DNA from 3 places in the Superficieibacter sp. BNK-5 genome. Region 1 is predicted to be linked to each of the others. Evidence: predicted binding sites of a transcription regulator. Region 1 holds the regulator's gene; each other region holds the start of a gene.

Region 1 (10,604 bases):
GACGAGAGCGTCTGCCATACAGAAAACGCATTTGGCAAAAGTCTCAGAAAAAAAGACGAAAAGTAAGACGACCAGTAAAAAAACCAGCAAGACCGTTAATAAAACAGCTACAAAACCCAGTAAAAGTGCCAGCAAAACGAAAACCAAAACGGCCCTCACCTCCAGTAAATCCAGACGTGATAAAACCAAATCCACCAAAACGGCTGCCGTAAAACTGGCAGATAAAAAATGTACGGTGCGTAAAGGTTATAAGAATAAATGTCTCAATGCCTCAGCCAAACCGCTGGCGTTGAGTGAAGTTCACAAAGTCCGTATGCAGAAAGCGCAGAAAACGGCCATGTCCAAATTAATGAATCAGATTGGCAAACCCTATCACTGGGGCGGCTCGTCACCCCGTACCGGGTTTGATTGCAGCGGTCTGGTTTATTACGCCTATAAAGATCTGGTCAAAATCCCCATCCCGCGCACGGCTAACGAAATGTATCATCTGCGTGATGCCGCGCCGATTGAGCGCAGCAGCCTCGAAAGTGGCGATCTGGTCTTCTTCCGCACTCAGGGACGCGGCACCGCCGATCACGTCGGCGTTTACGTTGGCAACGGTAAATTTATTCAGTCTCCGCGTAGTGGCCAGGACATCCAAATCTCGTCGTTGAGTGAAGATTACTGGGTACGCCACTACGTTGGTGCGCGCCGGGTGATGACGCCCAAAACCATCCGTTAATCGTTATCCTGCTGCTCGCTCAGCAGGATAAGCCTTTGTTACGACTCCATTATTTTGTTAATATACCCACGCTTAATATGTGGATATTAAGTTATCAAAATAAAAAAGGAGTATCGCAATGTCGTTCGAATTACCTGCATTACCATATGCACAAGACGCGCTGGAACCGCATATTTCCGCGGAAACCCTCGCTTATCATCACGGCAAACATCATCAGACCTACGTCACCAACCTCAATGCGCTTATCAAAGACACGGACTGGGAAAATAAATCCCTGGAAGAGATCGTTCGCGGCGCTGAAGGCGGCATGTTTAATAATGCGGCGCAGGTGTGGAATCATACATTTTACTGGAACTGCCTGGCCCCTGCGGCTGGTGGCGAACCTGCGGGTGAGCTGGCAAATGCGCTCAGCCAGTCCTTTGGCAGCGTAGAGGCATTTAAAAAGCAGTTTACCGATGCGGCAATTAAGAACTTTGGTTCAGGCTGGACGTGGCTGGTCAAAAAAGCGGACGGCAGTCTGGCGATTGCGTCTACGTCTAACGCCGGCACGCCGCTGACTACCAGTGACACACCGTTGCTGACCGTGGATGTCTGGGAACACGCCTACTATATTGACTACCGCAATGCCCGTCCGGGTTATCTGGAGCATTTCTGGGCGCTGGTTAACTGGCCTTTTGTGGCACAAAATCTGGCAGCCTGAGTCAATGCGCAGAAGGCGTTTGCCTTCTGCGCTATCGCTTAACGGCTGGCGCAGGCTTCACGCGCGGGCTGGCGGGCGGAAAAGAACACCACCAGCAGTGCCAGACCCGCAATAATTGCCCCCATTACCGGAACAAAACTATACCCCAGCCCGCCGGAGATCACCGCTCCACCGGCCATCGCCCCTAAAGCATTGCCGAGATTAAACGCCCCGATATTCACCGACGAGGATAAGCCCGGCGCTTCGCTGGCCACGCGCATGACGCGCATTTGCAGCGGGGGAACCACAGCAAATGTCGCGGCACCCCATACCAGCATACTGAACGCCGTGCCAAACTCATTGCGTGCCAGCAGCGGGATCGCCAGCATGATCGCAATCAACAGCAGCAGAAAACCTTTCAACGTGGCATTCACTGACCGATCGGCAAACTTCCCGCCAAGATAATTGCCGATGGAGACCCCAATCCCCACCAGTACCAGCATCGCGGTGACAAAAAGCGGCGTCGCGGCAGACAGGCTATACAGAACCGGAGCGATATAGGTGTAGAGGGTAAACATCGCCCCGGCCCCCAGCACGGTCGTCAGCAGCGCGCTAAGAACCTGCGGGCGCAGCAGCACCGTCAGTTCCTGCCGCACGTTGGGTCGCTCTCCTGCACTGCCCTTCGGCAGCGAGAACCACAGGCTCAACATGGCGATAACCCCCAGACCCGCAGTTACAAAAAAGGACATTCGCCAGCCAATCGCTTCACCCAGCCAGGTCGCCGCCGGAACGCCGCCGATGTTAGCAATGGTGAGTCCCATAAACATGGTCGCGACGGCGCTGGCCTGTTTATGTTTTGGCACCACGCTTGCGGCAACCACTGACCCCAGACCAAAGAACGCACCGTGGTTAAGGCTGGTAACAATACGGGAAAGCATCAGGGTGGTGTAATCAGGCGCAATCGCTGAGAGCACATTGCCGAGGGTAAAAATCGCCATCAGAAAAATCAACGCGTTACGCCGGGCGCGGTGGGATAACAGTAACGTCATGATCGGCGCACCAACCATCACGCCAATCGCATAGGCGCTGATGAGCATACCGGCGGTTGGAATAGAAACATCCACCCCTCTGGCAATCGTGGGCAATAACCCCATCGGAGAAAACTCAGTGGTGCCGATACCAAACGCACCGATAGCCAGCGCCAGCAGGGGAAAATTAACTTTCATGAACAGACTCCGTTTTGGCCGCCATCACCATGACACGACGCAAAGAAGCCAAAAGCATGACATTAATCACAAAAAAACAAAAGTGAGGCAAAATGCAAAAGCGTTTTGCTGATAAGTGCAAAATCGGAGAAGGGGCTGAGGGAGAAGGCTCTCCCCCGGATAACTCAATGTAATACGGCAACCAACGCGCTGGCGACGATCAAACCCAGCACAATAATGGTCGTTACCAGAGAAAACTTAAGATCGGCACTCATCAATTTTTACTCCTTGTTATGACCCTGCGAAAAGTGAGCCTGTTCATTTTTACACACTTAAGGACGAAAATCTTGCAGGATTTAGATTGATATACATTTTTTCTCTTTCCCTTTTCATCAGGATCGGCCAAAATTCCACGCTTAATTATAAGCGTACCAGCCATTGACCCCCACCTGACGTTCTGTGTCGTTTTCCCGACCTAAAGCAATGCTCACAAAATTGCGCCAGGGGTGTGTGAAGGCAAACGTTTACCCTCCCATTTGCAGGCGTTCAGGCCAGGGTCCGGAGTAAGATGTAATGGCAACAATTAAAGATGTCGCGAAACGCGCAAACGTTTCCACTACAACTGTGTCACACGTTATCAACAAAACCCGTTTTGTTGCTGAAGATACGCGTAATGCAGTGTGGGCGGCAATAAAGGAACTTCACTATTCTCCCAGCGCGGTTGCGCGCAGCCTGAAGGTTAATCATACCAAGTCGATTGGCCTGCTGGCGACCAGCAGCGAAGCGGCCTATTTTGCCGAAATTATTGAAGCGGTTGAAAAAAGCTGCTTCAAGAAAGGCTATACCCTGATCCTCGGCAACGCATGGAACGATATTGAAAAACAGCGCGCCTATTTGTCGATGATGGCGCAAAAACGCGTCGATGGCCTGCTGGTCATGTGCTCTGAATATCCCGAATCGCTATTAAGCATGCTCGAAGAGTATCGTCACATTCCGATGGTGGTGATGGACTGGGGCGAATCAAAAGCGGACTTTACCGACTCGGTGATTGATAATGCCTTTAAAGGTGGCTATATGGCCGGGCGTTATCTGATCGAACGCGGCCATCGTGATATCGGTATTATTCCAGGCCCGCTGGAGCGTAATACCGGTGCCGGACGTCTGGCCGGGTTTATGAAAGCGATGGACGAAATCCAGGTGAAGATCCCCGAGCAGTGGATCGTGCAGGGTGATTTCGAACCGGAATCCGGCTATCAGGCGATGCAACAGATCCTTAATCAGTCCCCTCGCCCGACCGCCGTCTTCTGCGGGGGCGATATCATGGCGATGGGGGCATTATGTGCCGCCGACGAGATGGGCCTGCGCGTGCCGCAGGATATTTCAGTGATTGGCTACGATAACGTGCGCAACGCGCGTTTCTTTACGCCGGCGCTGACGACCATTCACCAGCCGAAAGATTCCCTCGGCGAAGCCGCGTTTAATACCCTGCTGGATCGCATTGTGAATAAGCGCGTTGAATCAAAATCCATTGAGGTTCACCCTCGCCTGATTGAACGCCGCTCGGTAGCCGACGGTCCGTTCGTCGACTACCGCCGTTAAGTTAACCTGCGGGAGCCGTTTCTTCCGGGTCCCGCAGCCACTCTTTATTCAGCGTTTCGCTATCCCCCAAATACTCCAGCAGCCATCCTAACGCAGGCGAGATATCGCTCTGCTGCCAGGTTAAGCAGCAGGCCGCATCAGGAAACGGGTTCTCAAGGACCAGCGCTGTCCAGTCGCCTGAATCGGTCCATGGCCGGGCAAAATGTGAAGGCACCATCGCCGCACACAGACCCGCCGAGATGCAGGTCGCTGATGACTCCCAGTCTGGCACCACGACCCGCTTTTGATTGTCCAGCAGCCAGGTCGTGCGTTTTGGCAACGAGCGCGAGGTATCTTCACGAACCAGGGAAGGCCAGTTGCGTAATTCATCGTCGCTTAACGGCCCCGGCTGTTTGGCCAGGGGATGATCGCAGGCGACAACGCAATTCCAGCTCAGCATCCCCATATCCCGGAACGCGTAGCGCCCCCCGACCGGGATGGCCTGGGTTGCGCCGATAGCCAGTTCAACCCGCCCATCGGCCAGCGCATCCCACACGCCGTTAAACACTTCCTGAAAAACAATCAGCTCGACATCAGGAAAATGGCGGTAGAAATCGACAATCATTTGCCGGGTACGCTCGGGCCTGACGATGTTATCAACGGCAATGGGAAGCTGGCTGCGCCAGCCATTCGCGATTTGCTGGCACTGCTGACGGGTGATCAGCATTTTTTTGATAACAGTGCGTCCTTCTTTCAAAAACCAGCTGCCCGCAGGGGTTAACTCCACATCGCGATGCCGCCGCTCAAACAGCGGCACACCCAGCCACTCTTCCATCTGACGCACGGTGTAACTGATTGCTGACGGGACACGATGCAACTCCTGCGCCGCTGCGCTAAAGCTGCCGTTGCGGGCAACCGCATCAATCACTTCGAGGGAATATTCTGACCACATTTTCTGCCTGCAAATTTTTTGACGTCACTACGCAAATATTAGCGTTTCACAACGCTGAATGCACTGCCTACACTCTTGCGCCTGTCACCTGCTTCTAAAAAGAGAATGTATATGCAGCCTGGAAAAGGTTTTCTGGTCTGGCTCGCCGGACTAAGCGTGCTGGGATTTCTGGCCACTGATATGTATTTGCCCGCGTTTGCGGCAATTCAGCACGATCTTCACTCCCCGGCCGCTGCGGTCAGCGCCAGCCTGAGTTTATTTCTGGCCGGCTTCGCTCTGGCCCAGCTCATCTGGGGACCGCTGTCGGATCGCTTCGGACGGCGTCCCATTTTGCTCATCGGGCTGACCATTTTTGCCGTTGGCTGCCTGGGGATGCTGTGGGTGCAAAGTGCCACGATGCTGCTGGTATTGCGTTTTGTTCAGGCGACGGGCGTTTGTGCTGCCGCCGTGACCTGGCAGGCGATGGTGACTGACTATTATCCGGCCCAGCGCGTAAACCGGATTTTCGCCACCATTATGCCGCTGGTCGGTCTCTCCCCCGCCCTGGCACCGTTGCTTGGCAGCTGGATCCTGACCCATTTTGACTGGCAGGCTATTTTCACCACCTTATTTGCCATCACCCTGCTTCTGATGCTGCCGGCGCTGCGTCTGAAATCCGTCATGCATAAAAAACCGGATCGCGGAGAGAAATTGACATTTACCACCCTGCTGCGCTCACGGTTATATTTCGGCAATGTGCTAATTTATGCCGCCTGTTCGGCCAGTTTCTTTGCCTGGCTCACCGGCTCGCCTTTTATCCTCAGTGAAATGGGCTATGGTCCGGCAGCGATTGGCCTGAGCTATGTCCCGCAGACCATCGCATTTCTGGCTGGTGGTTACGGCTGTCGCGCGGCGCTGCAAAAATGGCAGGGACAGCAGTTGCTCCCCTGGCTACTGGGGCTATATGCCTTCAGCGTGGTGGCAACCTGGCTCACTGGCCTGTTTGACGGCAACTCGCTAACGGCGCTGTTGATCCCTTTTTGTGTAATGGCCATGGCGAACGGCGCGATTTACCCGATTGTGGTGGCGCAAGCTCTGCGTCCTTTCCCACAGGCGACTGGTCGGGCTGCCGCGTTACAGAACACCCTCCAGCTTGGGTTGTGCTTTCTGGCAAGCCTGCTGGTCTCCTGGCTGGTGGAAACACCGCTTCTCACCACCACCAGCGTGATGTTGTTCACAGTGCTACTGGCGGCTGCAGGTTACTGGATGCAACTGGTGGCGAGCCGTGCTGCTCAGCAAAAAATGGCGGCAGAAACCTGTCGGGCGTAGCCTCACAAACAGCCATTTAGTTAGGGTGCTAACATTTTTGTGTTGAATCAGCGAGTTTAGCGTCCTATACTCGTTTTGTTGCCATATTATTATGATAAAAAGCGTATTATTTAGCGGGTGATGGAATTCACCCGTTTCTCCCATGGACGGCATTTCGGCAAGGGTCCTCTCCCTTCCTCTGTTTCTACGTCGGATAGCAGGCTTACGGATTTCCCGTAAGATTTCTCACAAACCAAAATAGCATCTACGCTGTTTTAAGGTTCTGATCACATACGCGTGATGGAGAAGCTATGAGTTCATCGTGTATAGAAGACGTTAGCATACCGAACGACGACTGGTATCGTATTACCAATGAGTTATTAAGCCGCGCAGGTATTGCTATTAACGGTACCGCTCCCTGTGATTTACGGGTTAAAAATCCGCATTTCTTTAAACGCGTGCTTCAGGAAGGTTCGCTCGGTTTAGGCGAAAGTTATATGGATGGCTGGTGGGAATGTGACCGGCTGGATATATTTTTTACTAAAGTTCTGCGCGCCGGACTGGATAACCAGTTACCGCACCATTTGAAAGATGTGTTTCGTGTTGCCGCCACCCGCCTGATTAACTTACAAAGTAAAAAGCGCGCCTGGATTGTCGGCAAAGAGCACTACGATCTGGGTAACGATCTGTTTACCCGCATGCTTGACCCTTATATGCAGTATTCCTGCGGCTACTGGAAAGAGGCTGATAATCTGGCCGACGCCCAGCAGGCGAAGCTACAGCTTATTTGCGAAAAACTTCAGCTTGAGCCAGGCATGCGCGTGCTGGATATCGGCTGCGGCTGGGGTGGTCTGGCTTCATGGATGGCAAAACACTACAACGTGAGCGTGACCGGCGTGACCATTTCTGCCGAGCAGCAGAAACTCGCTCAGGCCCGCTGCGCGGGACTTGACGTGACAATCCTGCTTCAGGATTATCGCGACCTGCGGGACCAGTTTGACCGTATCGTCTCCGTCGGCATGTTTGAACATGTGGGTCCTAAAAACTACAAAACCTATTTTGACGTCGTGGATCGTAATCTGAAGCCGGACGGGCTGTTTCTGTTGCACACCATTGGGGCCAAAAAAACCGACAATAACGTCGACCCGTGGATTAACAAATATATTTTCCCCAACGGCTGTCTGCCGTCAGTGCGACATATTGCGATTGCCAGCGAACCCCATTTTATCATGGAAGACTGGCACAATTTTGGCGCAGATTATGACAAAACGCTGATGGCCTGGTACGAACGTTTTGAAGCCTCATGGCCAGAAATTGCCGATAATTACTCTGAACGCTTTAAGCGTATGTTCAGTTATTATCTGAATGCCTGCGCCGGTGCGTTTCGTGCACGGGATATTCAGCTCTGGCAGGTGGTTTTCTCGCGCGGCGTAGAAAATGGTTTACGCGTCGCCCGCTAACCTGTAAAAACCCCGGCTTGCCGGGGTTTTTAGCATCAGTCAGCCACTTTCTGTAATAGCGCCGCTTCCCGCGCCGCCAGTACCCGTTCAACCGTATCCACTACTGCCTGAGTTTGCGGATCGATTTCAATATTAATTCGCTGCCCCAGTTTTTTCTGGCCGAGCGTGGTGCGCTGGAGCGTTTCCGGGATCAGATGCACACAGAAACGGGTCGCGGTCACCTCTCCCACCGTCAGGCTAATGCCATCGATACCGATAAATCCTTTATAGAGGATATATTTCATCAGCGTCGGGTCCTGCAATTTAAACCAGATCTGGCGGTTATTTTCTGAGGTAAGGATTTTCGATACTTCAGCCGTGGTCATGATATGGCCCGACATCAAATGCCCGCCAATTTCATCGCTGAATTTTGCCGCACGTTCAACGTTGACTACATCACCTGGCTGTAAATCACCGAGGTTAGTAATACGCAGCGTTTCTTTCATTAAATCAAAGCTAATATGATTACCGTTGATTTCTGTCACTGTCAGGCAGCATCCGTTATGCGCCACCGAAGCCCCGGTTTCCAGCCCGTCAAGCATATCGTCGGGTAATGCCACGACGTGAGTACGGAAATTGGGTTTCTCATCAATGGACACAATTTTTGCAGTGCCCTGCACGATACCAGTAAACATGCTTAAACTCCTGTATGCCATCAAGGCGGTCTGTTCCCCGCCATTCTGTCAGGCACAATAACAGGTGGAAAAAAGGCTTGCCAGTCCAGTCTGTGCGCTATCCACTTTTTCACTGGCTTAATGGGTAATCCTCGTTACAATAGCAGCATAACCTCTTGTTAATTCTTTCTTGCTGCCTTTTATGGCGGCTTTTTTAGTCTCTCAAATAACAACAATACTAAAGGTGTTCACGTGCAGAAGTATCTCAATGAAGCGCGTCAGCTTCTGGCGCTGGCAATTCCGGTGATTATTGCGCAGGTGGCGCAAACGGCGATGGGTTTCGTCGATACGGTAATGGCGGGAGGCTACAGTGCCACCGACATGGCCGCCGTGGCTATCGGCACCTCCATCTGGCTGCCGGCAATTCTGTTTGGTCATGGCCTGCTGCTGGCCCTCACTCCCGTTATCTCACAGCTAAACGGCTCCGGACGACGCGATCGCATCGCGCACCAGGTGCGTCAGGGTTTCTGGCTGGCGGGCTTTGTCTCTGTGCTGGTGATGGTGGTGTTGTGGAATGCCGGGCACATTATCCACGCCATGCATAACATCGATCCTGAGCTGGCAGATAAAGCCGTTCGCTACCTGCGTGCTTTGTTATTTGGCGCGCCTGGCTATCTGTTCTTTCAGGTCGCGCGTAACCAGTGTGACGGCCTGGCGAAAACCAAACCGGCTATGTTTATCGGTTTTTGCGGGCTGCTGGTCAATATTCCGGTGAATTACCTTTTCATCTATGGCCATTTTGGGATGCCAGAACTGGGCGGCGTTGGCTGTGGCGTGGCAACGGCTTCGGTTTACTGGGTGATGCTGTTGTGCATGCTTTCATACATTAAGAACGCCAGTTCGATGCGCGATATTCGTAACACGATGCGTTTTAGCAAACCGGAATGGGCGACGATGCTGCGTCTCGGACAGCTGGGCTTACCCATCGCGCTGGCACTGTTCTTCGAAGTGACCCTGTTTGCAGTTGTGGCCCTGCTGGTTTCTCCACTGGGGATCGTTGATGTTGCCGGGCACCAGATTGCGCTGAACTTCAGCTCGCTGATGTTTGTACTGCCGCTGTCGCTGGGCGCGGCGGTGACGATTCGTGTGGGATATCGCCTCGGTCAGGGATCAACGCTGGAAGCGCAGACCTCGGCACGTACCGGTCTTGGCGTGGGCGTGTGTATGGCTGTTCTGACCGCGATTTTCACGGTCTCACTGCGCGAGCATATCGCCCTGCTTTATAATGACAACCCTGAAGTAGTTACTCTGGCCGCGCACCTGATGCTGCTGGCAGCCATCTATCAAATCTCAGATTCTATCCAGGTGATTGGCAGCGGCATTCTGCGCGGATATAAAGACACCAGTTCGATTTTCTTTATTACGTTCATCGCCTACTGGGTGTTAGGTCTGCCGAGCGGATACGTACTGGCGTTAACCGATTGGGTCGTTGAACCGATGGGGCCAGCAGGTTTCTGGCTTGGATTTATCATCGGCCTGACCTCAGCAGCAGTGATGATGATGGTAAGAATGCGTTTTCTGCAACGTCAGCCTTCGGCCGTCATTTTGCGACGCGCCGCACGCTAAGCTCAGGGTAGCCGCCAGCGGGCGGCTACTTTCTCAACATTTTGCGCAGTAGTTCTGCAATCGCGTGAATTATGAAAGAAAAATCGCGTTTCCCTCTTGCCACATCCCGACACTGCCGCTAATATTCGTCCCCGTTGTCAGGCACAACAATGCGTTCATAGCTCAGTTGGTTAGAGCACCACCTTGACATGGTGGGGGTCGTTGGTTCGAGTCCAATTGAACGCACCATCCTTCAGTGCGTCCGTAGCTCAGTTGGTTAGAGCACCACCTTGACATGGTGGGGGTCGGTGGTTCGAGTCCACTCGGACGCACCATTCATGATGTTCCCGGTTTTTTCTTCCCTTATTTTCAGCCGTCGTCAATAACGATGACCTTCTCTCGCGATATACCCACCAGCCGCACCAGCGACTACCGTTATGACCTCGCCAGCGCTTTCACTACCT
Region 2 (10,604 bases), 790 kb from region 1:
TAAACGGGTTCCCTCTCCCTCACAGGAGAGGGGAAAGGCGTTAACGCAGCTCCGGCCAGTACTCTTTATTCGCTTCAATCAGCGCATCCAGTACCTGACGTGCTTTTTTCGCATCGACGATCGTGCGGTTAAGCGTCAACGCCTGTAGGGCTTTAGTGTAGGAGCCTTCAAACCACGCCTCAACGGTCAGCCGTTCATAAGCAAACTGCTGCTCAATCAGCCCTTTGTAGAAGGTCGGGATTTTCCCTACGCCATACGGACGCGGCCCATTGCAGCCAATTTCTGCCGTCAGTTCGACCATAACATCGTCATCCAGGTTCTCAACCAGTCCGTTATTGGGCAGCATCACAATGAATTTTTTCTTCAGATTGAAGGCGATAGCTTCGGCCAGCTCGACGATCATGTCGCCGTGCGCGTCGTTGTGTACCACGTGTACGTTGCGCGTCGTCCCTTCGGCAACTGCGGTGCGGCACTCTTCAAAGACCCGCTTTTCGCGCCCGTTAATCACTTCATTGGCGCGGGTAAAGTTGGGGTCCAGTTTGGAGAATTTATACTCCGGGTAAAGGTAATATTGCAGATAGGTGTTCGGCAGATAATCCGGGAAATCACGCAGCATATCGGCCACTGCCGCGTAGGTTTCCAGCCAGGATTTATCGCGCTGTTCGGCGTCCGCCGGTTTAAAACCGTTGGCGGCAATATAGGCCTTCAGTTCCGGGACAAGGTCATTGCCGTTTTCATCATACAGATGGGTAAACCAGCCGAAGTGGTTGAGGCCAAAATAGACCGGATCGAAGGTTGCCGGGTCGCGGTTCAGCAGGCGTCCGTAAGAGCGCAGCAGGTTGACCGGCTGATCGCAGATATTGAGGATGCGTTTATCTTGTGGAAAACGCTTGTTCAGGGCATCCGCCACGATTGCCGCCGGGTTGGTGTAGTTAAGGATCCAGGCTTGCGGCGAACGGGCGCGGACTTTCTCGACCAGCGCAATCATGTCGCGAATGGAGCGCATACCGTAGGCAAAGCCGCCTGCGCCGCAGGTTTCCTGCCCGATAACGCCAAGGCTTAGCGGAATTTTTTCATCTTTCTCGCGCATCGCATAGCCGCCGGTGCGCATCTGACAGAAGATGAAATCCATATCATTAAACGCGACCTCTTCGTCGGTGGTATAGGTAAATTCCAGTTCCGGATATTCTTCGCTGAATAAGACTTTAGCGTAGTCGCCAATCACCGCCTGGCGTTCACTATTCACGTCAAACATCACCAGTTTTTTTAAGGGCAGACGCGCCTTGAGTTTGCATAACGCTTTTAATAATCCCGGCGTCCATGTGGAACCCCCACCGACTAATACGATATTAAAATGTTTTTTCATCATCAGTTCTCTTATTGCGTCTGTTGAACGAGTAAATGTTGTTTCACCGCGCTGGCAATGCTTTCTACCTGCGGCCCGTAAATAACCTGAATGTCATTATCCGTCGCGCGGATAAACCCGCTGGCACCGCTGCGCCTGAGCGCGGCTTCATCGACTTTTTGCATATCGATTATTTTTACCCGCAGGCGAGTGAAGCAGCAGTCGACCTGCTGGATATTTTCCTGACCGCCGAGGCCGGCAATAATATGCGCGCTATGTTCATCCGCCGGTAATTCCCTGGCACTGGCTACCGGCACCGCACTTTCTTCTTCGCGGCCTGGCGTTTTGACGTTGGTGCGTAAAATGATCCACTTAAAGGCGAAGTAGTAGACCGGTGCCCAAATAGCGCCCAGCAGCAGGCTAAACCACCAGTGAGTTTTCGCGCCGCCCAATACGCCAAAGACAATAAAATCAATCAATCCGCCCTGAATATTGCCGATCATCATCTCAAGCAGTTGCGCGCAGGCAAACGACAGCCCGGTCATAACGGCGTGGAAAATAAAAAGTAGCGGCGAGACAAAGATAAAGCTGAACTCCAGCGGCTCAGTAATGCCGGTAGTGAATGAGGCCAGTGCGCCGGCCATCATTAAGGCTTTCACCCGCTGTTTATGCTCCGGCTTCGCGCAGCGGTACATCGCCAGCGCGGCGGCGGGCAGACCAAACATCATCACCGGAATTTTGCCCTGTGCCAGAAAGCGCGTGGCTTCGCGGGTAATATCGTCAGCCAGCGCACCAGGATGGGCCAGCGCGTAGTTAAATATGGAGAGCGCACCGATGACGCTTTCGTTATTGACATTAACCATGCCGCCGACCGGCGTAAAGCGCACGGTTTCATTAAGAATATGATGCAGCCCGGTGGGTATTAAGATGCGCTCGGTGAAGGCATAGATAAAGGTGCCAAATGGGCCAGACTCACCGATAAATTGTCCGAGATGGATAATCGCGCTGGCAATCACCGGCCATACCAGCGACATTAAAACGCCCACCAGCGGCAGAACAATAACCGTAATAATGGGAACAAAGCGGCGGCCACCAAAATAGGCGATGGCCGCCGGGAGTGTAATCGTATAAAAGCGGTTATGCAGAATCACCGTTACCATCCCGGCGATCACCCCGCCGAGGACACTCATCTGGTAGGAAAAAATACCGAGGGTGTTGGCAAATTCCGCGGAATACATCACCGCCTCGGTCTGGCTATAGCCTTTCGCCATAAAAGCCGCCGCCGACGTCGTCTCTGGCGTTAATCCCTGCGCCAGCAAACTGTAATTAACCCCAACGTGAAAAGTAATAAAACCAATGACCGCTGAGAGCGCCGCCGTCGGCTTTTCATCGCGTGCCAGACCAATCGCACAGGCAATGGCAAACAGCAGCGGTAGATTGGCGAATAAGGCCCCGGCGACCTTGCGAATAAAGCCAATCACCTGCTGCATCATTTCAGCATGGATAATGCTTTCGCCGACGATTGCCGGATTCTGCAAGGCCGCCGCCAGACCAAGAAAAATACCGGCGGCGGCGATCACCGAGATTGGCATCATTAATGCCTTACCTAAATCTTGTAAAAACTCACCTGCCCGACTCATATCGCATTCCCTGTAAGGTAGAAGTGGCTTAACAGACTACGTGTTAAGTCGAGTATAGATGACTTACATGTATAGTTGTCTAGCCCACTAATTTAAAAACAGGAGATTGATCACATAATCATCAGCGGGTGCGATCAGGGACGCGCAGCGGTGAGGGTAAAGCGGTAATGCTGCTGGTTGTAGTAAATTTCTGAGATTTCAAAGGGGGTGTTGTCGCGTAGCATGGCAACAGAGGTCGCATGCAGCACCGGTTCGTCGCGGTTAATGCCTAACATATCGCGCACCTCCTGCGAAGGAAGCTCGGCGCGGATCTCCTTTTCAGACCGTTCAACGGTAAAACCTTTGCGGCTGATATACGCGTATTTTGACGCATTCAGATCGGCTTCACTTAAATCGGCAAAGGGCTGAGCGATCATCCACGACTGCTCAAAAACAAAGGGAATATCGCCCACCAGCCGTAACCGCTTCATAAACCAGACATCCTCGCCCGGTGTAAGGAGGAGCGTATGCGCAATTTCTGCCGTTACCGGCTGGCGAATAAGGCATATCAGGCGATTAACCACCGGTTCATCCAGCCCCAGCGTGGCCTCGCTGGAGGAAAGATGGCGATCGAGCGGCAGTGAGATGCGCAGATTTTTGCTGTTCTGTACAACGAATGTTCCCTGCCCGCGCCGACGTTCGACTTTGCCCTGCCGGACCAGATAATCCACCGCTTTACGCGCGGTCATGCGGGAAATAGTGAACTGCTGACAGAGTTCATTCTCGGAAGGGATGGCATCACCGGGACGCAGCAACCCTGCGGTAATTTGCCCGGTAAGATATTGTTCAAGTTGCAGATAGACCGGCACGGTAGAGTGTTTATCAATCATTAACGATGCTCCCTGTAGAGAGTATTATGTTAACTACCCGGCCGCAAAGTGACAACGTCTCTTCAGAAAAGACGCCCCTGGCTGAAAAGAAACAGGCCGGATGGTCCGGCCTGAGAATTATACTGCTGAAGGTTTACGCGGACGGGGACGACGCGGCTTTTCGCCGGCCGGTTTGCCGTCATTGCTGCGCGGGCCTCTGCCTTTCGGCGCGCCGCCGTCGGTACGACGAGGCTGTTGCTGACCGCGACCACCGCCGCCCTGTCCACGACCGCCGCCACCGCCACGCTGCTGCTGACGACCATTCTGAATCGGCTCCGCTTTAATCGAAGGATCCGGCTCGTAGCCTGCCAGCGCAATGCGCGGGATCTCTTTTTTCAGCAGGCGCTCAATGTCGCGCAGCAATTTATGCTCATCAACGCAAACCAGCGACAACGCTTCGCCGGTCGCCGCCGCACGCCCGGTACGACCAATGCGGTGTACGTAATCTTCCGGCACGTTTGGCAGCTCGTAGTTCACGACGTGCGGCAGTTCTTCGATATCCAGACCACGCGCCGCGATGTCGGTCGCAACCAGTACGCGAATATCGCCGGATTTAAAGTCGGCCAGCGCCCGGGTACGCGCGCCCTGGCTTTTATTGCCGTGGATCGCCGCGCTGCGGATCCCGTCTTTATTCAGTTGTTCCGCCAGGTGGTTAGCGCCATGCTTGGTACGGGTAAAGACCAGCACCTGCTGCCAGTTACCTTCGCCGATCATTTGCGACAGCAGTTCACGTTTGCGTTTCTTATCAACCAAATGCACATGCTGAGTCACCTGCTCAGAAGCGGTATTACGGCGCGCCACTTCAATTTCCAGCGGATTATGCAGCAGCTTTTCGGCCAGACCTTTGATGTCGTCGGAGAAGGTGGCGGAGAAAAGCAGGTTCTGACGCTTCGCCGGCAGTTTAGCCAGCACGCGGCGGATGTCGTGAATAAAGCCCATGTCCAGCATACGGTCGGCTTCATCGAGCACCAGCACTTCAATATTGTCTAATTTGACCGCGTTCTGATGTTCCAGATCCAGCAGGCGGCCCGGCGTGGCGACCAGAATATCCACGCCGCTGCGCAGTTTCATCATCTGCGGGTTAATGCTTACGCCCCCAAACACCACCATGGAACGGATGTTGAGGTATTTACTGTACTCAAGGACGTTTTCACCAATCTGCGCCGCCAGTTCGCGGGTAGGCGTCAGGATCAGGGCGCGGACCGGGCGTTGCCCTTTTGCCGGCGCTCGTTTTGAAAGATGCTGAAGCAACGGCAACGTAAATCCGGCGGTTTTACCCGTCCCGGTCTGGGCGCTGGCCATAATATCGCGGCCTTCCAGCACGGCGGGGATCGCCTTCTGCTGAATGGGAGTCGGCTCACGGTATCCCTGCTCTGCAACAGCGCGCAGAATTTCAGGGCTCAGGCCAAGGGAATCAAAAGACATAACAGCTCCATACCACCCTGACCGTTACCGGTGTAGTTTTCAGGGCGATAGCAATAAGGCAGATGACAAAAACCACAATGTCATGAAGGGGCGGAGTGTAGCAGTTTTTGTGACGTGGCGCATAAATATCCCACCTGACGTAAGGCCTCTGCCGGTCAGCGAGCGACATCACGCATAAATTATCATCATATGGCACAGCCTCTTTACCGATTATGTAGCAATGTCGATGCGCATATCGACGTGGGTAAAATCAGCGATACTGGTGTCGGTACTTACCACTGCAATGTCGATATCTTCACAGGAGGCGACTTTATAGCGGGCCACCTGGGACATTTTATCTGCCGTGACCGCCGCAATCACCTCATTGCTTTGGCTTAACACCTCTTTTTTGAAGCAGGCATCTTCATAGTAAACCGCGCTCAGTCCTGCCTGGGGATCAAGCCCGCAAACGCCAATAAACGTTTGATCGAAAATTATCCCCTGGATTTGCTTCACCGTATCCGAACTGAGTGTGCTTCCGGTCAGCGGGTTAATCTTGCCGCCCAGCAGAATGACCTCGCCGTTGCGGCGGCTACTGAGGGCGGTGGCGATTTGCGGTGAATTGGTGACGATGGTCAGCGTCAACGCAGCGGGGATAAATTCGACCATCTGAAGGTAGGTGGAGCCTGCATCAATAAAAATACAGCTATCTGGCCCGATCATTTCTGCGCATCGTCTGGCAATGCGCGATTTTTCTTCGATATTTTGCGTGGCCCGCACGTCAAAAAGTGCGGATTGTTTAATCTGACTGACGGCACCGCCGTAAACTTTTTTGCAGATCCCTCGCCGGGCGAGTTCTTGTAGATCCCGGCGGACCGTATGCTCCGAGACGCCCAGTTTACGCGCCAGATCGACCCCGATTACGCGCCCCGTTTCGGTGAGCATCTGCTCGATCAGCGATAACCGCTGCTCGGGGAATGCATCATAATCTGCCACGTCAGACCCTCAATAATGTTAATACGGCATAATTTATCATGAAATATCACCCCCTTCACAACGCTGAAGTTCGCCTGATAAAAATGCCTGCCGTGAATGGACAAGCTTAAAAATCCATCATAATATTAATCAATCGATTGATTAATATTATGAGCATCCGATGAACGTCACTCCAGCCACCACCAAAGGCGAACAGGCTAAAAGCCAGCTTATTCACGCGGCGCTGGCGCAGTTTGGCGAATATGGGCTTAATGCCACGACCCGCGAGATAGCGGCTCAGGCCGGGCAAAATATTGCGGCGATCCCCTATTATTTTGGCTCTAAAGACGATCTGTACCTCGCCTGCGCCCAGTGGATCGCGGACTTTATCAGCGTGCAGTTTCAGCCCCATACCGAGGCCGCGGAGAAGCTGCTGGCCCAGCCGACCGTAGACAAAGACGCGGTTCACAGGCTGATCCTCAACGCCTGTGAAAATATGATCGCCCTGCTCACCCGCGATGAAACCGTGAACCTGAGCAAATTTATCTCCCGCGAGCAGCTCTCTCCCACTGCCGCCTACCGGCTCATTCATGACCAGGTGATCGCCCCGATGCATACGCATTTCACCCGGCTGATTGCCGCGTATACCGGGCTGGATGCCACAGATACCCGCACGATTTTGCATACCCATGCCCTGCTCGGTGAAATCCTCGCCTTCCGTCTGGTACGTGAAACCATACTTCTGCGCACAGGCTGGTCACAGTTTGATGAGGAGAAAGCTGGGCTGATTTTCCAGACCATTTCCTGCCATATCGATCTTATTCTGCATGGTTTATCCAAAGGAGCCTGACGTCATGAAAAAACCTGTCGTTATTGCGCTGGTTGTCGTGGTATTGCTGGCCGCCATCGGCGGTGGCTGGATGTGGTATCACAGCAGGCAGAATCAGCCGTTGACCCTGTATGGCAACGTGGATATTCGCACGGTGAATATGAGCTTTCGCGTGGGTGGCAGGCTGGCTACGCTTAAGGTGGATGAAGGGGATACTATTCAGGCGGGTCAGGTGCTGGGCGAACTGGATCGTGCGCCTTATCAAAATGCGCTGATGCAGGCCAAAGCCAACGTTTCTACTGCCCAGGCAAAATACGATCTCACCATGGCAGGTTATCGGGCGGAAGAAATTGCTCAGGCCAGCGCGGCGGTTAATCAGGCGCAGGCGGCGTATCAGTACGCGCAGAACTTTTATCAGCGCCAGCAAGGGCTATGGAAAAGCCGCACTATTTCGGCCAACGATCTGGAAAACGCCCGCTCCTCACGCGATCAGGCGCAGGCCAGCCTGAAATCCGCCCAGGATAAACTCAGCCAGTTCCGCGCCGGTAATCGGCCACAGGAAATCGCTCAGGCGAAAGCCAGCCTGGAACAGGCGCAGGCACAGCTGGCGCAGGCCGAACTGGATTTGCAGGATACCACCCTTATCGCCCCCGCCGGCGGTGCGCTATTAACCCGCGCCGTGGAACCGGGCAGCATGTTAAACGCCGGCAGCACGGTACTTACCCTTTCGCTCACCCGTCCGGTGTGGGTACGTGCCTATGTGGATGAGCGCAATTTGCATCAGGCGCAGCCGGGCCGTGAAATTCTGCTTTATACCGATGGTCGTCCGGATAAGCCTTACCACGGTAAAATTGGCTTTATTTCGCCGACGGCGGAGTTCACGCCAAAAACCGTGGAGACGCCGGATCTGCGCACCGATCTGGTTTACCGGATGCGAATTATTGTGACGGACGCCGACGATGCCCTGCGTCAGGGGATGCCCGTCACGCTGAGATTCAATCAGGACGCGGCTGATGAGTGAAGCGCTTATCACCCTTAACGGGCTGGAAAAACGCTTTGCCGGGATGGATAAACCCGCCGTCGCCCCGCTGGACTGCACGATCCGCGCAGGCTACGTCACCGGGCTGGTCGGCCCCGATGGCGCAGGCAAAACTACCCTGATGCGGATGCTGGCCGGTCTGCTGAAACCCGACGGCGGCAGCGCCAGCGTCATCGGCCTAGATCCGATTACCGATGATAGCGCGCTGCACGCCGTGCTCGGCTACATGCCGCAAAAGTTTGGCTTGTACGAAGATCTGACGGTGATGGAAAACCTGACGCTGTACGCCGATTTGCGCAGCATCACCGGCGACGCCCGGCAGAAAACCTTCGAACGCCTGCTGCAATTTACCTCGTTGGGGCCGTTTACCGGCCGATTAGCGGGCAAGCTGTCCGGCGGAATGAAACAAAAACTGGGGCTGGCCTGCACCCTGGTCGGTGAGCCAAAAGTATTGCTCCTGGACGAGCCGGGCGTCGGTGTCGATCCCATTTCCCGCCGCGAACTGTGGCAGATGGTGCATGAACTGGCGGGCGACGGCATGCTGATCCTCTGGAGCACTTCCTATCTTGACGAGGCAGAACAATGCCGCGACGTGCTGCTGATGAACGAGGGAGAGTTGCTCTATCAGGGTGAACCGAAGGCGCTGACCCAGACTATCGGCGGACGCAGTTTTTTACTCCACAGCCCGCAGGAAAATAACCGTCAGTTGTTACAGCGGACGTTGAAATTGCCGCAGGTCAGCGACGGCATGATTCAGGGGAAATCGGTGCGGCTGATCCTGAAAAAAGACGCGGCCCCCGAAGACGTTCGCCGTGCAGAAGGGATGCCGGACGTCGAGATGCGCGAAACATCGCCGCGCTTTGAAGATGCGTTTATCGATCTGCTGGGCGGCGCGGGCACCGCTGAGTCGCCGCTGGGCGCGATCCTGCATACGGTCGAGGGGACACCGGGCGAAACGGTGATTGAGGCGAAACAGCTTACTAAAAAGTTCGGGGATTTCGCTGCTACCGATCACGTGGATTTTACCGTCAAGCGTGGAGAGATTTTTGGCCTGCTGGGGCCGAACGGCGCGGGAAAATCCACCACCTTCAAAATGATGTGCGGCCTGTTGGTGCCAACCTCCGGCAAAGCGCTGGTACTGGATATGGATCTCAAGGTCAGTTCCGGCAAGGCGCGGCAGCATCTGGGCTATATGGCACAGAAATTTTCCCTCTACGGCAACCTGACCGTCGAGCAAAATCTGCGTTTCTTCTCCGGCGTCTACGGGCTGCGGGGGCGCGCGCAGAATGAAAAAATCTCCCGCATGAGCGAGGCGTTCGGCCTGAAAAGCATCGCCAGCCACGCCACCGACGCGCTGCCGCTGGGCTTTAAGCAACGGCTGGCGCTGGCCTGCTCGCTAATGCACGAGCCGGATATTCTGTTTCTTGATGAGCCGACCTCCGGCGTCGATCCCCTTACCCGCCGCGAATTCTGGCTGCACATTAACAGCATGGTGGAAAAAGGGGTAACGGTGATGGTCACGACGCACTTTATGGATGAGGCGGAATACTGCGATCGCATCGGGCTGGTGTATCGCGGCAAGCTCATCGCCCACGGCACGCCGGACGACCTGAAAGCCCAGGCCGCCGACGATGAGCAGAGTGACCCAACCATGGAGCAGGCATTTATCACGCTTATCAATAACTGGGATAAGGAGCATGCCGATGAGCAGTAGCGCCCTCTCCTGGCGACGCGTCCGCGCGTTGTGCGTCAAAGAGACGCGGCAAATCGTCCGCGATCCGAGCACCTGGCTGATTGCCGTGGTGATCCCCCTGCTGCTGCTGTTTATCTTCGGCTATGGTATTAATCTTGACTCCAGCAAGCTGCGGGTCGGTATTTTGCTTGAACAACACAGCGAAGAGGCGCTGGACTTCACCCACGCCATGACCGGCTCGCCGTATATCGACGCCACCATCAGCGACAGTCGCCAGCAGCTTGTTGAGCTGATGCAGGCCGGACGCATTCGCGGGATCGTGGTGCTCCCGACAGACTTTGCGCGCAAGATGGCGCGCGACGGTGATAAGGCGCCGATTCAGGTGATTACCGACGGCAGCGAGCCGAATACCGCCAACTTTGTGCAGGGTTATGTCGAGGGGATCTGGCAGATCTGGCAAATGCAGCGGGCGGAGGATCGGGGGAAACCTTTGAGCCGTTGATTGATGTGCAGACCCGCTACTGGTTCAACCCGGCGGCGATCAGCCAGCACTTTATCATTCCGGGGGCGGTGACCATTATTATGACGGTAATCGGTGCGATCCTCACCTCGCTGGTGGTGGCACGCGAATGGGAACGCGGCACGATGGAGGCGCTGCTCTCGACCGAGGTCACGCGCACTGAACTGCTGTTGTGTAAGCTTATTCCCTACTATTTTCTCGGTATGCTGGCGATGCTGCTGTGCATGCTGGTATCGGTGTTTATTCTCGGC
Region 3 (10,604 bases), 2.1 Mb from region 1:
TCAAGATAAAGCGTTTGCATCATTAATTCCTGAGAGAGGTAAATTACCTGGTTGTAATTGAAGCAATAGATGCCGATTTAGCTGTCTTGCCGCCAGCGCAGGTTCTTGTGATTTTGCGTCGTAAATTTTGCTAATCCTGACCCGTTCGCCGACGTTGATCGTAAACAGCGGTTTCGTTGGAGGCACCTGATACCATTTGCTTTCTTTATCCAGCATGCGTTCGCTACAGTGGATGGTCACAATGCGTAAATCACTGTTACAGCGCACGGCGATATTGGCCGCGCCACGCTGCAACGTCATAGCTTCGCCGGGGGTTGTTCGGGTACCTTCAGGAAAGATTAAAATCGTGTCGCCCTGGGCCAGACGTTGCTGGCTGGCGGGCAAAAGAGCATCTGCCTGGCTGTTGATCAGATAATCTGCGGCCCGCACAACGCCGCAGAGGAAAGGGTTCTTCAGCAGGGCGCTTTTCACCAGGCAATCTGTTTCAGGCATCACTGAAGCCAGAAGCACGTAATCAATCAGGGTTGGATGGTTAGCGACCACCAGACAGCCTCGCTCCTGGCGCAAAATGTCGCCACCTGAAATGCGGTAATCCAGCACGCCCACTACGCGCGTGACCGCTAAAAAGAAGCGGAAGCTGGCCGCAATGCTGCGCCGAGCAATACGGCGTCGGCGGGCAGGGTTCCAGACGAAAACCAGCAATATGTTAAACCAGACCACGGACAACAACAGTCCGCCGATACCGAAGAGCGCAAAACAAAAGCCGGTCATTGCGATCCGCCACAGGCGGTTCAGGAATGAGAAGAACGTGCTCATGCCCGGCTCCAGTGCCACTGCACACGCTCGCCGGGGAGCGTAAAGGCATCGGCATTCTGTAAATAGTTCTGTAAAAACAGCAGGCTTTGCGGGAGCGCAGTCTCAGCGCCGGCGTGAGCGGTCTGGGTCTGACATTGCCAGTCGCTGCCAGCTTCACACACCAGCGCCATTGCATACGGCCATGTCGGCATATTTGCAGGAAGCCGCGGGTGGTAAAACTCAGGCAGAAAACCATCGAAATCAACCAGCAGCACGCGCTGGTAGCCTGCGTGTAACAGGCCGATGACTTCGCATAGCCCTTGCTGGAAGGTGTCACGACCCGCCGAGAGAGAAGACGCCACGACCGGCTGCTTTGCGGCGATGGTCAGGTTCCCCACGGCAGAGTTGTGGACTGACAGGGCAAAATCGGTGGGCGAAAGCGCCTGCTCGGTTGCCAGCGCGTGCAAAATACGGTAATTACGCTCAAGTTCGCCGTGACGGCTGGTGTACAATACCGCGTCAATAGCGTGGCGACGCAGCATCGCCAGGCCGCACTCCACGGCAAGTTTACTGCCGGAGCTGAGACGACGGGCCGTCATCATCGGCAACTCACTTAACTTTCCTTGCGGTGCTGCCGGATCGATAGCATGCGGATGCCGTGACCACTGGTGCCACTGTATCGATTCATTGAGTCCTGGTGCCATCGCCCGCCAGTCGGTAATGTTTAATGCAAATTTCATCCACGCGCGTCCGCGATAAATCGGTGATCTTAGTAGTTTGTTATTTTTTTTTCTGGCATATCAATAAAGTATGCCCAATGCCTAAATTATCATGGCGTTTTTCTACCTGAAATCCTGCCATGTCCAGATAGCCATAAAACGTCTCTGCGCTGTAAAAACGACTATTGCCATTCGCCATACAGGTAAAATAGAGCGAAGTTGCATTCAGACTGAAAGCGGCGGCTTCAAAACGCTGAGCATCCCAGAACAACTCCATGATGCACAGCCTTGCACCGGGTTTCATTACGCGTGCAATTTTAGTGAGCATAGAAACAATTTGTTCCGGCGAGAAACAGTCAAGGAATTGGCTCATCCACCAGATATCAGCCTCTACCGGTAAAGGCAGATCGCTTAGCATATCCACCGCATGAAAATGAATGCGATGAGATAAACCTGCATTTTCGATGTTTTCGCGGGCAAGTACAATTTGTTGTGGTAAATCTAATACCGTCACCGTGATATTTTCGTCGTACTGGCTACAGCGTATCGCCCATTTCCCGGTATTTCCGCCGACATCGTACAGGATTGCGGGGCGACTGGCGAATACATGAGGTAATGCGGCATCGAAAGCGCCGTCGGAGTAGTAATGATCGAAGGCGAACCAGCTTTCGCGCGCGGAAGGTGGTAACTGCGATAACGCCGGATAAATCGTTGGCCAGTCGCCGAAAACTTTTAACCCGGAGGGTTTTCCTTCCTGCAGGGCATTCTCTAAAAAGAACAATCCCTGGTAGCAAACGTCCTGAGTGAAATCCATATTCACGCGGGTCATGGTGTCATGCAAAAGAAAATGACCGATTTTTGCCAGATAATAACGCCCCGCGTTATGCGTGATAATGCGTCCGCTTAATCCCATATCCAGCAGTACGCCAGCCGCATATTCATTAACGCGACTATTTTCTGTTATTTCTTCCAGCGTTGCCCCCTGATGACCCTGGCGGTCAAGGTAGGCCAGTACACCAGTATTGCGCAGACAAAGTGAGGTTTGGAACAGCATAGGGGCGAAGGCGATACGTTGCGCTTCAGTGATCGCATCCAATGCGTTGAGGGCGTCCTTTTCGTACATATTAAGAGCAACTTATTAAAGGTAAAAAGAAAATGTCGGGCCGAAGACAGCCCGACGTCAGGCAAAATTACAGACCGGCACCGGCAGACAGGTTTAACTGAATGTCCTTGTCGAGGTTACGCACCCAGCGGTTGTAGTTTTTGTGAATTTTGCCACCAGAAGCTTGCAGGTTGAGGCTGCTGTCATACTGGATATCGTAGCTGCTCGCGGTGTAGGTAATGCGGACTTCGGCGACGTGATCGCGAGATTGTTGACGTGCTTTGATGACGCCCGGACCTGCTTCGCTCATGATCCATTCACGTTGGACACCTGCTTTCAGAATCGCATTTTTGACCTGATCCTGTGTGTGGCCCGCAGTCACGGTAGAATGTACCTGATCAATCGGCGCTGTACGTGCGCAACCCCCCAGAGCACCCACGACTGCAATAACCGCAAACCATTTAATGTATTGTTTCATGTAAATACCCTATCAAAGAACTGTAAATACAAATGAACGACCTTGTTTCAAAAGCTAAGTGCTCGCTGTCAAAATAAATAGCGTTTTTTAAGTTAAAATGGCGCTCATGCCGCTCTGTGTCGGCAAGATGACAGACTTAATGATGTTGCAATATTCAATGCGCTTCTGAAAGATTCCCTATAAATCGTAAGCTTACTGGTAAGTCAGATCAATGAAAAAGTCTGACAGGTATGAAATAGGATAGAATGCTGCTGTCGGATGATTTTACCCCGGCAATCGGCTTTTCGGCCTTCCTGGCCCCAGTAAAATCGCCAGTTTGCTGCCGCCGTTGGTGGTTTCCATCCAGATTTTACAGACGCTGGTGAGCGGGACGGAAAGCAGCATTCCGACCGGGCCGAGCAGCCAGCCCCAGACCAGCAACGACAGGAATACCACCAGCGTCGACATCCCCAGCCGATGCCCCATCATGCGCGGTTCGACCATATTACCCAGCACCATATGCACCACGAGGAACAGTGCGCCGACCATCACAAACTCATACACGCCGTTAAACAGTAGCGCCTGAAACATCGGGGGGACCGCTGAAAGCACGGAGCCGATATTGGGAATGTAGTTCAGCAGAAAGGCCAGCACGCCCCACATCAGCGCGAACTGGACATCCAGCAGCAGCAGCCCGAGCCAGACAATCACGCCGGTCCATAAGCTGATCAGCGTTTTCAGCGCGAGGTAATGTGAAACGCCCTTTAACGCGCGGTGCAGACCGGCAATATGGATTTGTGGGTTAGCAAGCGCAAAACGCAGTTTGTAAGGAACGTGGCGTACTTCAAACAACATAAATACCACGGTCATTACCAGCAGGACCACGCTTGCCATTGCGCCGGAAAGTTGCGTCATCAGGGTGGTGGCAAAGGCCATCACCTTCTCAGAATCCATGCGTCTGAGCATTAACTCAGGCGAGAGGTGCAGATTAAGTAAGGGAATTTGCCGCTGTAAATAAATCACTTTGGCGGTCAGTTCCTTATTATATTTTGGTAGCAGCGCGACAAAGTCATTGAGTGAGGATGCCAGTACCGCAAACAGGGCGGTCAGTACGATCATCATCACAATGACCACAATCGTGATTGCCAGCGGGCGCTTAACACCCCGACGGATGAACCAGGTCACCAGCGGGTTAAGCACAATGGCAAAAAAGAGCGCCAGCAAAAGCTGAACAATGATATCTGCCGCTGCATGAATACCCGCCAGAATAATCACCAGCGAGGCCAGTTTTAACAAAATATGTAGGCCCGCTTTATCGGGATGTGGGGTAATCATGAATGGTTCCTTGTTCGAGAATGCACTACGTGTATGTCCTTCATCCTGCCAGTAGCGTTGTACGGGCCGCACTCGTTCGCCTCAATCGCCTGCTTCTGAGTAGCCGCGTTGCACAACGTAATTGAGTTGAGTATAGCGCTTTGTTTGCTATCCGCCGGACACACAAAATCTGAAAAGGGCTGCAACATTCCATGTCATGACGTGTAATATTGAAACATTGTTGTAAAAATATGGTGATTGTTATGCCTGAACCCGTCGCCGGGCCGGAGCCGAGCGGCTTACGTCTGAATCTGCGGATCCTGTCTGTCGCTATTTTTAACTTCGCAAGCTACCTCACTATCGGTCTGCCGTTGGCGGTCCTTCCTGGCTATGTGCATGATGTGATGGGGTTTAGCGCCTTCTGGGCGGGTCTGGTTATCAGCCTGCAATATTTTGCTACCCTGCTCAGCCGTCCGCATGCCGGGCGCTACGCTGACCTGCTGGGGCCAAAAAAAATCGTTGTCTTTGGTCTTTGCGGCTGTTTCCTCAGCGGCGTCAGTTATCTGCTGGCCGCGTCCGGTAGCGACTGGCCAGTCTTAAGCCTGGCGCTATTGTGTCTGGGGAGGGTGATCCTCGGCTTCGGGCAGAGTTTTGCCGGCACCGGTTCAACGCTGTGGGGGGTTGGGGTGGTCGGGTCGTTGCATATCGGACGGGTGATTTCCTGGAATGGCATTGTGACCTACGGCGCGATGGCGATGGGGGCACCGCTGGGCATGTTGTGTTATCACTGGGCGGGACTGCGCGGGCTGTCGCTGATCATTATGGCGGTGGCGATGGTCGCGTTGCTCTGTGCGTTGCCAAGAACGGCGGTGAAAGCCAGTCGGGGAAAACCGATGTCGTTTCGCGCCGTACTGGGCCGGGTATGGCTGTACGGCATGGCGTTGGCGCTGGCCTCGTCAGGCTTCGGCGTGATCGCCACGTTTATCACCCTTTTTTATGACGCGAAAGGCTGGGACGGCGCGGCGTTCGCCCTGACGCTATTTAGCTGCGCCTTTGTCGGCACGCGCCTGCTGTTTCCGAACGCGATTAACCGGCTGGGCGGCCTGAACGTGGCGATGCTCTGCTTTGTGGTCGAAATCGCCGGGCTGTTGCTGGTGGGGATCGCGGAAACGCCGCTACTGGCGAAAGTCGGTACGCTGTTGACGGGCGCGGGCTTCTCGCTGGTCTTCCCGGCGCTGGGCGTCGTGGCTGTGAAGGCGGTGCCGCAGGAGAATCAGGGATCGGCACTGGCGACCTACACGGTATTTATGGATATGTCGCTGGGGGTAACGGGACCGCTGGCCGGTCTTCTGATGACCTGGGCGGGCGTGCCGGTGATTTATCTGGCGTCGGCGGGGCTGGTGGCAGTCGCGTTATTACTGGGATGGCGGTTAAAAACACGGCCTCCGATGTTGCCACCGGAAGCCGCAGCGTGATTATTTGATCACGACCGTATTGATGATGTTTTCCGCGGCAGTTTGCGCTTTCTGCTGATTATCGGCAGGCAGCGTCACTTGCAGGGTCAACAGTTTGTTGTCGACCTTGCTCAGGACGACGGAAGACCACGCGGTCTGGCCTTTCGCGGAAATGATGCTATCGAGCTGCTGCATTTCATGGCCTTTAACCGTCAGCGGCTTATTGGAGACTACCTGAAGCTGCGGATCGCGATTGCGCTGCTGATCTTCAAGGCGCTTCGCCAGCACATCCAGCCCTTCGTTGGTATCATCACCAACAATAACAATCACCGCTTTCTGCCCGGTCGGGTCGGAATAGACGTGCATGTTGTTGGCCTGCGTTCCCAGCTTGCCGCTCTGGTCAGACATATCTGCCGGTAATGAGAAGGTCACTTTCCCGTCCAGCAGGCTGATAGGCTGCCCGGTGGCATTGCTTTCCGTCGAGGCCGCCTGAGCGGATGAGGACGTTGAGTCGTTGTTGTCACAGGCCGCAAGCCCCATCACCAGCAGGCCAATACCGACATATTTAACCATCTTGCGCATTGACTTCTTCCTTATTCGATAAACGGCCATGAATGGCTCATGACCCTATCTTAACACAACCGCAACGCCGAACCTTTAACCCGCCTGCAATGCGGAGAAATCAGATTTATCCGTCAGCCTTTTCAACAGGATATTCAGCACCACGCCGTACATCGGCAGGAAGAAGATCAGGCTGATGAGCACTTTGAAACTGTAATCAACCAGCGCGATCTCTACCCAGTGCGTCGCCATAAAAGGATCGGAACTGCGCCAGAAGGCGATGAAGAAGAAAGCCAGGGTATCGCTGACGTTGCCAAACAGCGTTGAGGCGGTCGGCGCCATCCACCAGCGATGGTTTTGCCGCAGGCGGTTGAAGACGTGTACGTCAAGGATCTGTCCCAATGCGTAGGCCATAAAGCTTGCTGCGGCGATACGGGCGACGAACAGGTTAAAGTGTGCGAGCGCGCCGAACCCCTGCCACGCGCCCATATAGAACAGGCTGGAGATGACATACGACGCCAGCAGCGCCGGAACCATGACGGCAAAGATAATACGCCGCGCCAGCGGTGCGCCGAAAATACGCACGGTCAGGTCGGTTGCCAGGAAGATAAACGGAAAGCTAAATGCGCCCCAGGTGGTATGAAAACCGAAAATCGAAATCGGCAATTGCACCAGGTAATTACTGGAGATGATCACCAGCAGGTGAAAGAGCGATAGCCAGAACAGCGCTTTCATGCGCTGAGCAGAGGTAAAATGCATCATGTTGTGACCTTTTTAGTGGTTGGGGTGAGGGAACCCAATGAAAACCGCCGCATGATACTGCTTTGGCCGCGCTTTGCAACGGTTGTTTTTCACGCAATCGTTAACCTGACTTGCGTCACAAAAAAGGCGGCGTAAACTATCGCCGTTTTGAATAATGCGAGATGACCATGAGCGATTCGTTTTCGACTGCCGACCATACCCTTGATGCGCTGGGCCTTCGCTGCCCGGAGCCGGTAATGATGGTGCGTAAAACCGTGCGTAATATGCAGGTGGGTGAAACGCTGGCGATTGTCGCCGACGATCCGGCGACAACCCGCGATATTCCGGGGTTTTGTACGTTTATGGAGCATGAGCTGGTGGCGCAGGAAACTGGATCGTTGCCGTATCGGTATTTATTGCGTAAACGCCACTGATTCGCTGTTGTTCACATCCCTGGCAGGTGCCCGGTGGCGCTGCGCTTACCGGGCCTACGGTTATGATGTAACGCGCTGATAGTCTGGAATTTGTAGGCTGGGTAAGGCGAAGCCGCCACCCGGCGTAACATGGCACAGAGTATCATTCATGCCTCATGCCCGGTGACGCTTTTGAACTGCACCCTAAAAGTTGTACTCCACCGACTCGATTTAACGATTATCCAGCTTTACGCAGTAGCCGCAGCGCGTTTGCTGTCACCAGCACCGTCGCGCCGGTATCCGCCAGCACCGCCAGCCACAGGCCGGTGATACCGAGCAGGGTCGTCACCAGGAAAATGCCCTTCAGGCCCAGCGCAATGGCGATGTTCTGCCGAATATTGGCGTGCGTCGCGCGGGCGAGGGTGATCATCTGTGCCAGTCCCGTCAGGCGGTTATGGGTCAGCGCGGCATCCGCTGTTTCCAGCGCCACATCGGTGCCGCTGCCCATCGCGATGCCAATTGTGGAGGCTTTCATGGCTGGCGCATCGTTGATACCGTCGCCGACCATCGCCAGCGGCATCTGACGGTTCAGCTCGCTTACCGCCTGAACTTTGTCGGCTGGCAGTAGCCCCGCCTTAAAATCCAGCCCCAGTTCCCCCGCGATAGCCGCCGCCGCGCGCGGGTTATCACCGGTAAGGATCACCCCCTGCACGCCAAGCTGATGCAGCGCATCCACTGCGTCCCTGGCATCTTCCCGTAACGTATCGCGTAGCGTAATCAGACCCAGCGCGTTCTCCTCCTGCGCCACCATCACCACCGTTTGGCCTTCCTGCTCAAGAGTACGAATTTGCGCGCTAAACGCCTCGCCGGGGAATTTCTCCGCCGCGCAGATCAGAATTTTTTTCCCTGCGACGAGCGCCTCAATGCCTGCGCCCGGCAGCGTGCGTTGTTCTGTAGCGTCAGGCAGCGTAAGCCCACGGGATTGCGCTTCCCGCACCACCGCCTGCGCCAGCGGATGCGTCGACCCCTGCTCAACGGCGGCGGCGAGCGCCAGCAGCGCATGCTCGTCCATCGCGCAGGGATAAATGCCCGTCACCTGAGGTTTCCCCACGGTCAGGGTGCCGGTTTTATCAAAGGCGATTTGCTGAACACGCCCAAGCTGTTCCAGCGCTGCGCCGCCTTTAATCAGCGCGCCGCACCGTGCCGCTGCCGCCAGTCCGGAGGTGATTGCGGCGGGTGTGGAAATCACCAGCGCGCACGGGCAGCCAATCAGCAGCAGCGTCAGGCCCTTATAAATCCACTCCTGCCAGGCGGCAGCAAACAGCAGTGGTGGAATCAGGGCGACCAGCAGCGCCACCAGCATAATCGCCGGGGTGTAGAGGCGGCTGAAGCGATCGATAAAGCGTTCAATAGGCGCGCGCCGCTCCTCGGCTTCTTCAATCAACCGCAGGATGCGGTCGATAGCGCTGTCGCCCGGTTCAGAGGTAACGGTGAGCTGGACCAGACGATCGACGCTGGTAGCCCCTGCCGCGACGTTCTCGCCAGCGCTACGCTCTACCGGGACGGATTCCCCGGTCAACGCGCTTTCATCAAAGCTGGCAAACGGCGTCAGAAGCTGACCATCGGCGGGCAGTCGGCCACCGGCGGCGACTTCAATGGTATCGCCGGGGCGGAGATCGCGTTGGGCGATGGTTTCCCGCTGACCGTCGCGCAGCCGCACGGCGGTTTCCGGTTTTAACGCCATAAGGGCGCTGACGCCCTGGCGGGCACGGCTGGCGGCCCAGCCTTCAAGCCGTTCGCCGATCAAAAACAGCAGCAGTACCATTGCCGCCTCTGCCGTCGCACCGATAAACAGCGCGCCGAGGGCGGCGACGCTCATCAGGATTTCAATGGCGAAGTAACTGCCGCTCTTGATCAGCCGTAGCGACTGTCGCAGGACAGGGTACAGTCCCACCAGGGTGGTGAGGATGAATGCGGCCTGGCCTGCCGGGTGGTTAACATGCTCAAGCCCCCAGCTTACGCCCATCATGACTATCAGGATAAGTAGCGGCAGATTTTCCCGCAGACGCGAGGTCGGCGGCGGCGGGGCAGACTCATGACGCAGCGTATAGCCTGCGTTTTGTACCGCCTGTTCGATTTGCTGACTAACATCGGCAGAGGCATTCACCGCCAGTTTTTCCGTGGCGAACAGCACCTGAACCTGGGTCACGCCCGCCACCTGGCGCACGGCATTTTCGACCTTACGTGCACAGGCGGCGCAGTCCATTCCTTCGACTTTCCAGCTATAGCGGGCGTCAGCGACGGCGTCGGCAGGCGCGGTTTCGGCACAGCATGAGGCATCAGCGCAGCAGGACGCTGGTTCCGGCGCAGCGGGCGTAAATTTAAGCGTGGCGAACTGTGGGGCTGTTTTGCCATCAGCATCTGGAGTCGACATTGTATCCTCCGGGTAATGATAATTTTCTCATTACCCGAAGCATACACTCTGGAGTCGACTCCAGAGTCAAGCGAAATCAGAGATAAAGTGAACGCACGATCAGGAAATGTCCGGCGAAGTAGCAGGCGGCCGCAATAGCGCTATCGGCGCGGAAGCGGCGACGGTAATGGCTACCCAACCAGACAATGTTACTGAGCAGTAGCAATACTGCCCCCACGAAAGCAGAAAGTGCCGTGTCGGTGGGGCGGAAGAACCACAGTTCCCCGGCCAGCCAGACCATCACCAGCGTCATGGCGATAAACGTGCAAATTGGCAGGCGTAACTCTTCCAGCCGCGTCCAGATGGTCGCGATCAGCAGCGCACCAATCACCAGCAGCACCAGCGGTAGCGGCCAGAAGAATGACAGCGTCATCTGACTGGCAAAGTAGATGGTATACAGTAAATGCGAGAGAAAGAACGCGCCGATGGCGTACAGCAGACGCTGGCGTGACAGCAGGGTTAAGGCATCGCCCACCAGCGTCGCGCAAAGCCCGGCCAGCACCAGGTAACTGATGGCATTAAACATGGGGGCCTGCCAGGCAAGCAGCAGCAAAAGCAGTAGCGTAACCGGCTTA

What was found. Region 1 encodes PurR, which represses purine synthesis genes. Its sites were predicted from a motif close to CANGCAAACGTTTGCNTG; they were not measured.
Region 2: the regulator PurR is predicted to act here: its motif matches at 6,353-6,370, upstream of cecR (transcriptional regulator CecR).
Region 3: the regulator PurR is predicted to act here: its motif matches at 7,255-7,272, upstream of tusA (sulfurtransferase TusA).

Annotation. Positions count from the first base shown of each region.
Region 1 covers NZ_CP179893.1:3,828,198-3,838,801, forward strand. Annotated here, with positions in the region: gene ACMGGS_RS18295 (C40 family peptidase) at 1-721, shown strand, start outside; gene sodB (superoxide dismutase [Fe]) at 840-1,421, shown strand; gene ACMGGS_RS18305 (MFS transporter) at 1,460-2,626, opposite strand; gene ACMGGS_RS18310 (YnhF family membrane protein) at 2,791-2,880, opposite strand; gene purR (HTH-type transcriptional repressor PurR) at 3,179-4,204, shown strand; partial or broken gene punR (DNA-binding transcriptional activator PunR) at 4,209-5,135, opposite strand; gene punC (purine nucleoside transporter PunC) at 5,247-6,443, shown strand; gene cfa (cyclopropane fatty acyl phospholipid synthase) at 6,734-7,882, shown strand; gene ACMGGS_RS18335 (riboflavin synthase subunit alpha) at 7,918-8,556, opposite strand; gene mdtK (MdtK family multidrug efflux MATE transporter) at 8,788-10,161, shown strand; tRNA gene ACMGGS_RS18345 (tRNA-Val) at 10,313-10,389, shown strand; tRNA gene ACMGGS_RS18350 (tRNA-Val) at 10,399-10,475, shown strand; gene fumD (fumarate hydratase FumD) at 10,576-10,604, opposite strand, start outside.
Region 2 covers NZ_CP179893.1:3,037,939-3,048,542, reverse strand. Annotated here, with positions in the region: gene ACMGGS_RS14630 (6-phospho-alpha-glucosidase) at 41-1,369, opposite strand; gene ACMGGS_RS14625 (PTS transporter subunit EIIC) at 1,378-2,985, opposite strand; gene ACMGGS_RS14620 (GntR family transcriptional regulator) at 3,120-3,854, opposite strand; gene rhlE (ATP-dependent RNA helicase RhlE) at 3,972-5,318, opposite strand; gene ACMGGS_RS14610 (DeoR/GlpR family DNA-binding transcription regulator) at 5,529-6,293, opposite strand; gene cecR (transcriptional regulator CecR) at 6,454-7,122, shown strand; gene hlyD (secretion protein HlyD) at 7,127-8,122, shown strand; gene ACMGGS_RS14595 (ATP-binding cassette domain-containing protein) at 8,115-9,854, shown strand; partial or broken gene ACMGGS_RS14590 (ABC transporter permease) at 9,844-10,604, shown strand, end outside.
Region 3 covers NZ_CP179893.1:1,686,597-1,697,200, forward strand. Annotated here, with positions in the region: gene ACMGGS_RS08075 (phosphopantetheine-binding protein) at 1-20, opposite strand, end outside; gene ACMGGS_RS08080 (lysophospholipid acyltransferase family protein) at 1-834, opposite strand; gene ACMGGS_RS08085 (beta-ketoacyl synthase chain length factor) at 813-1,535, opposite strand; gene ACMGGS_RS08090 (methyltransferase) at 1,576-2,637, opposite strand; gene ACMGGS_RS08095 (hypothetical protein) at 2,705-3,082, opposite strand; gene ACMGGS_RS08100 (AI-2E family transporter) at 3,359-4,408, opposite strand; gene ACMGGS_RS08105 (MFS transporter) at 4,618-5,862, shown strand; gene ACMGGS_RS08110 (DcrB family lipoprotein) at 5,863-6,423, opposite strand; gene ACMGGS_RS08115 (7-cyano-7-deazaguanine/7-aminomethyl-7-deazaguanine transporter) at 6,499-7,164, opposite strand; gene tusA (sulfurtransferase TusA) at 7,332-7,577, shown strand; gene zntA (Zn(II)/Cd(II)/Pb(II) translocating P-type ATPase ZntA) at 7,795-9,990, opposite strand; gene ACMGGS_RS08130 (lysoplasmalogenase) at 10,067-10,604, opposite strand, start outside.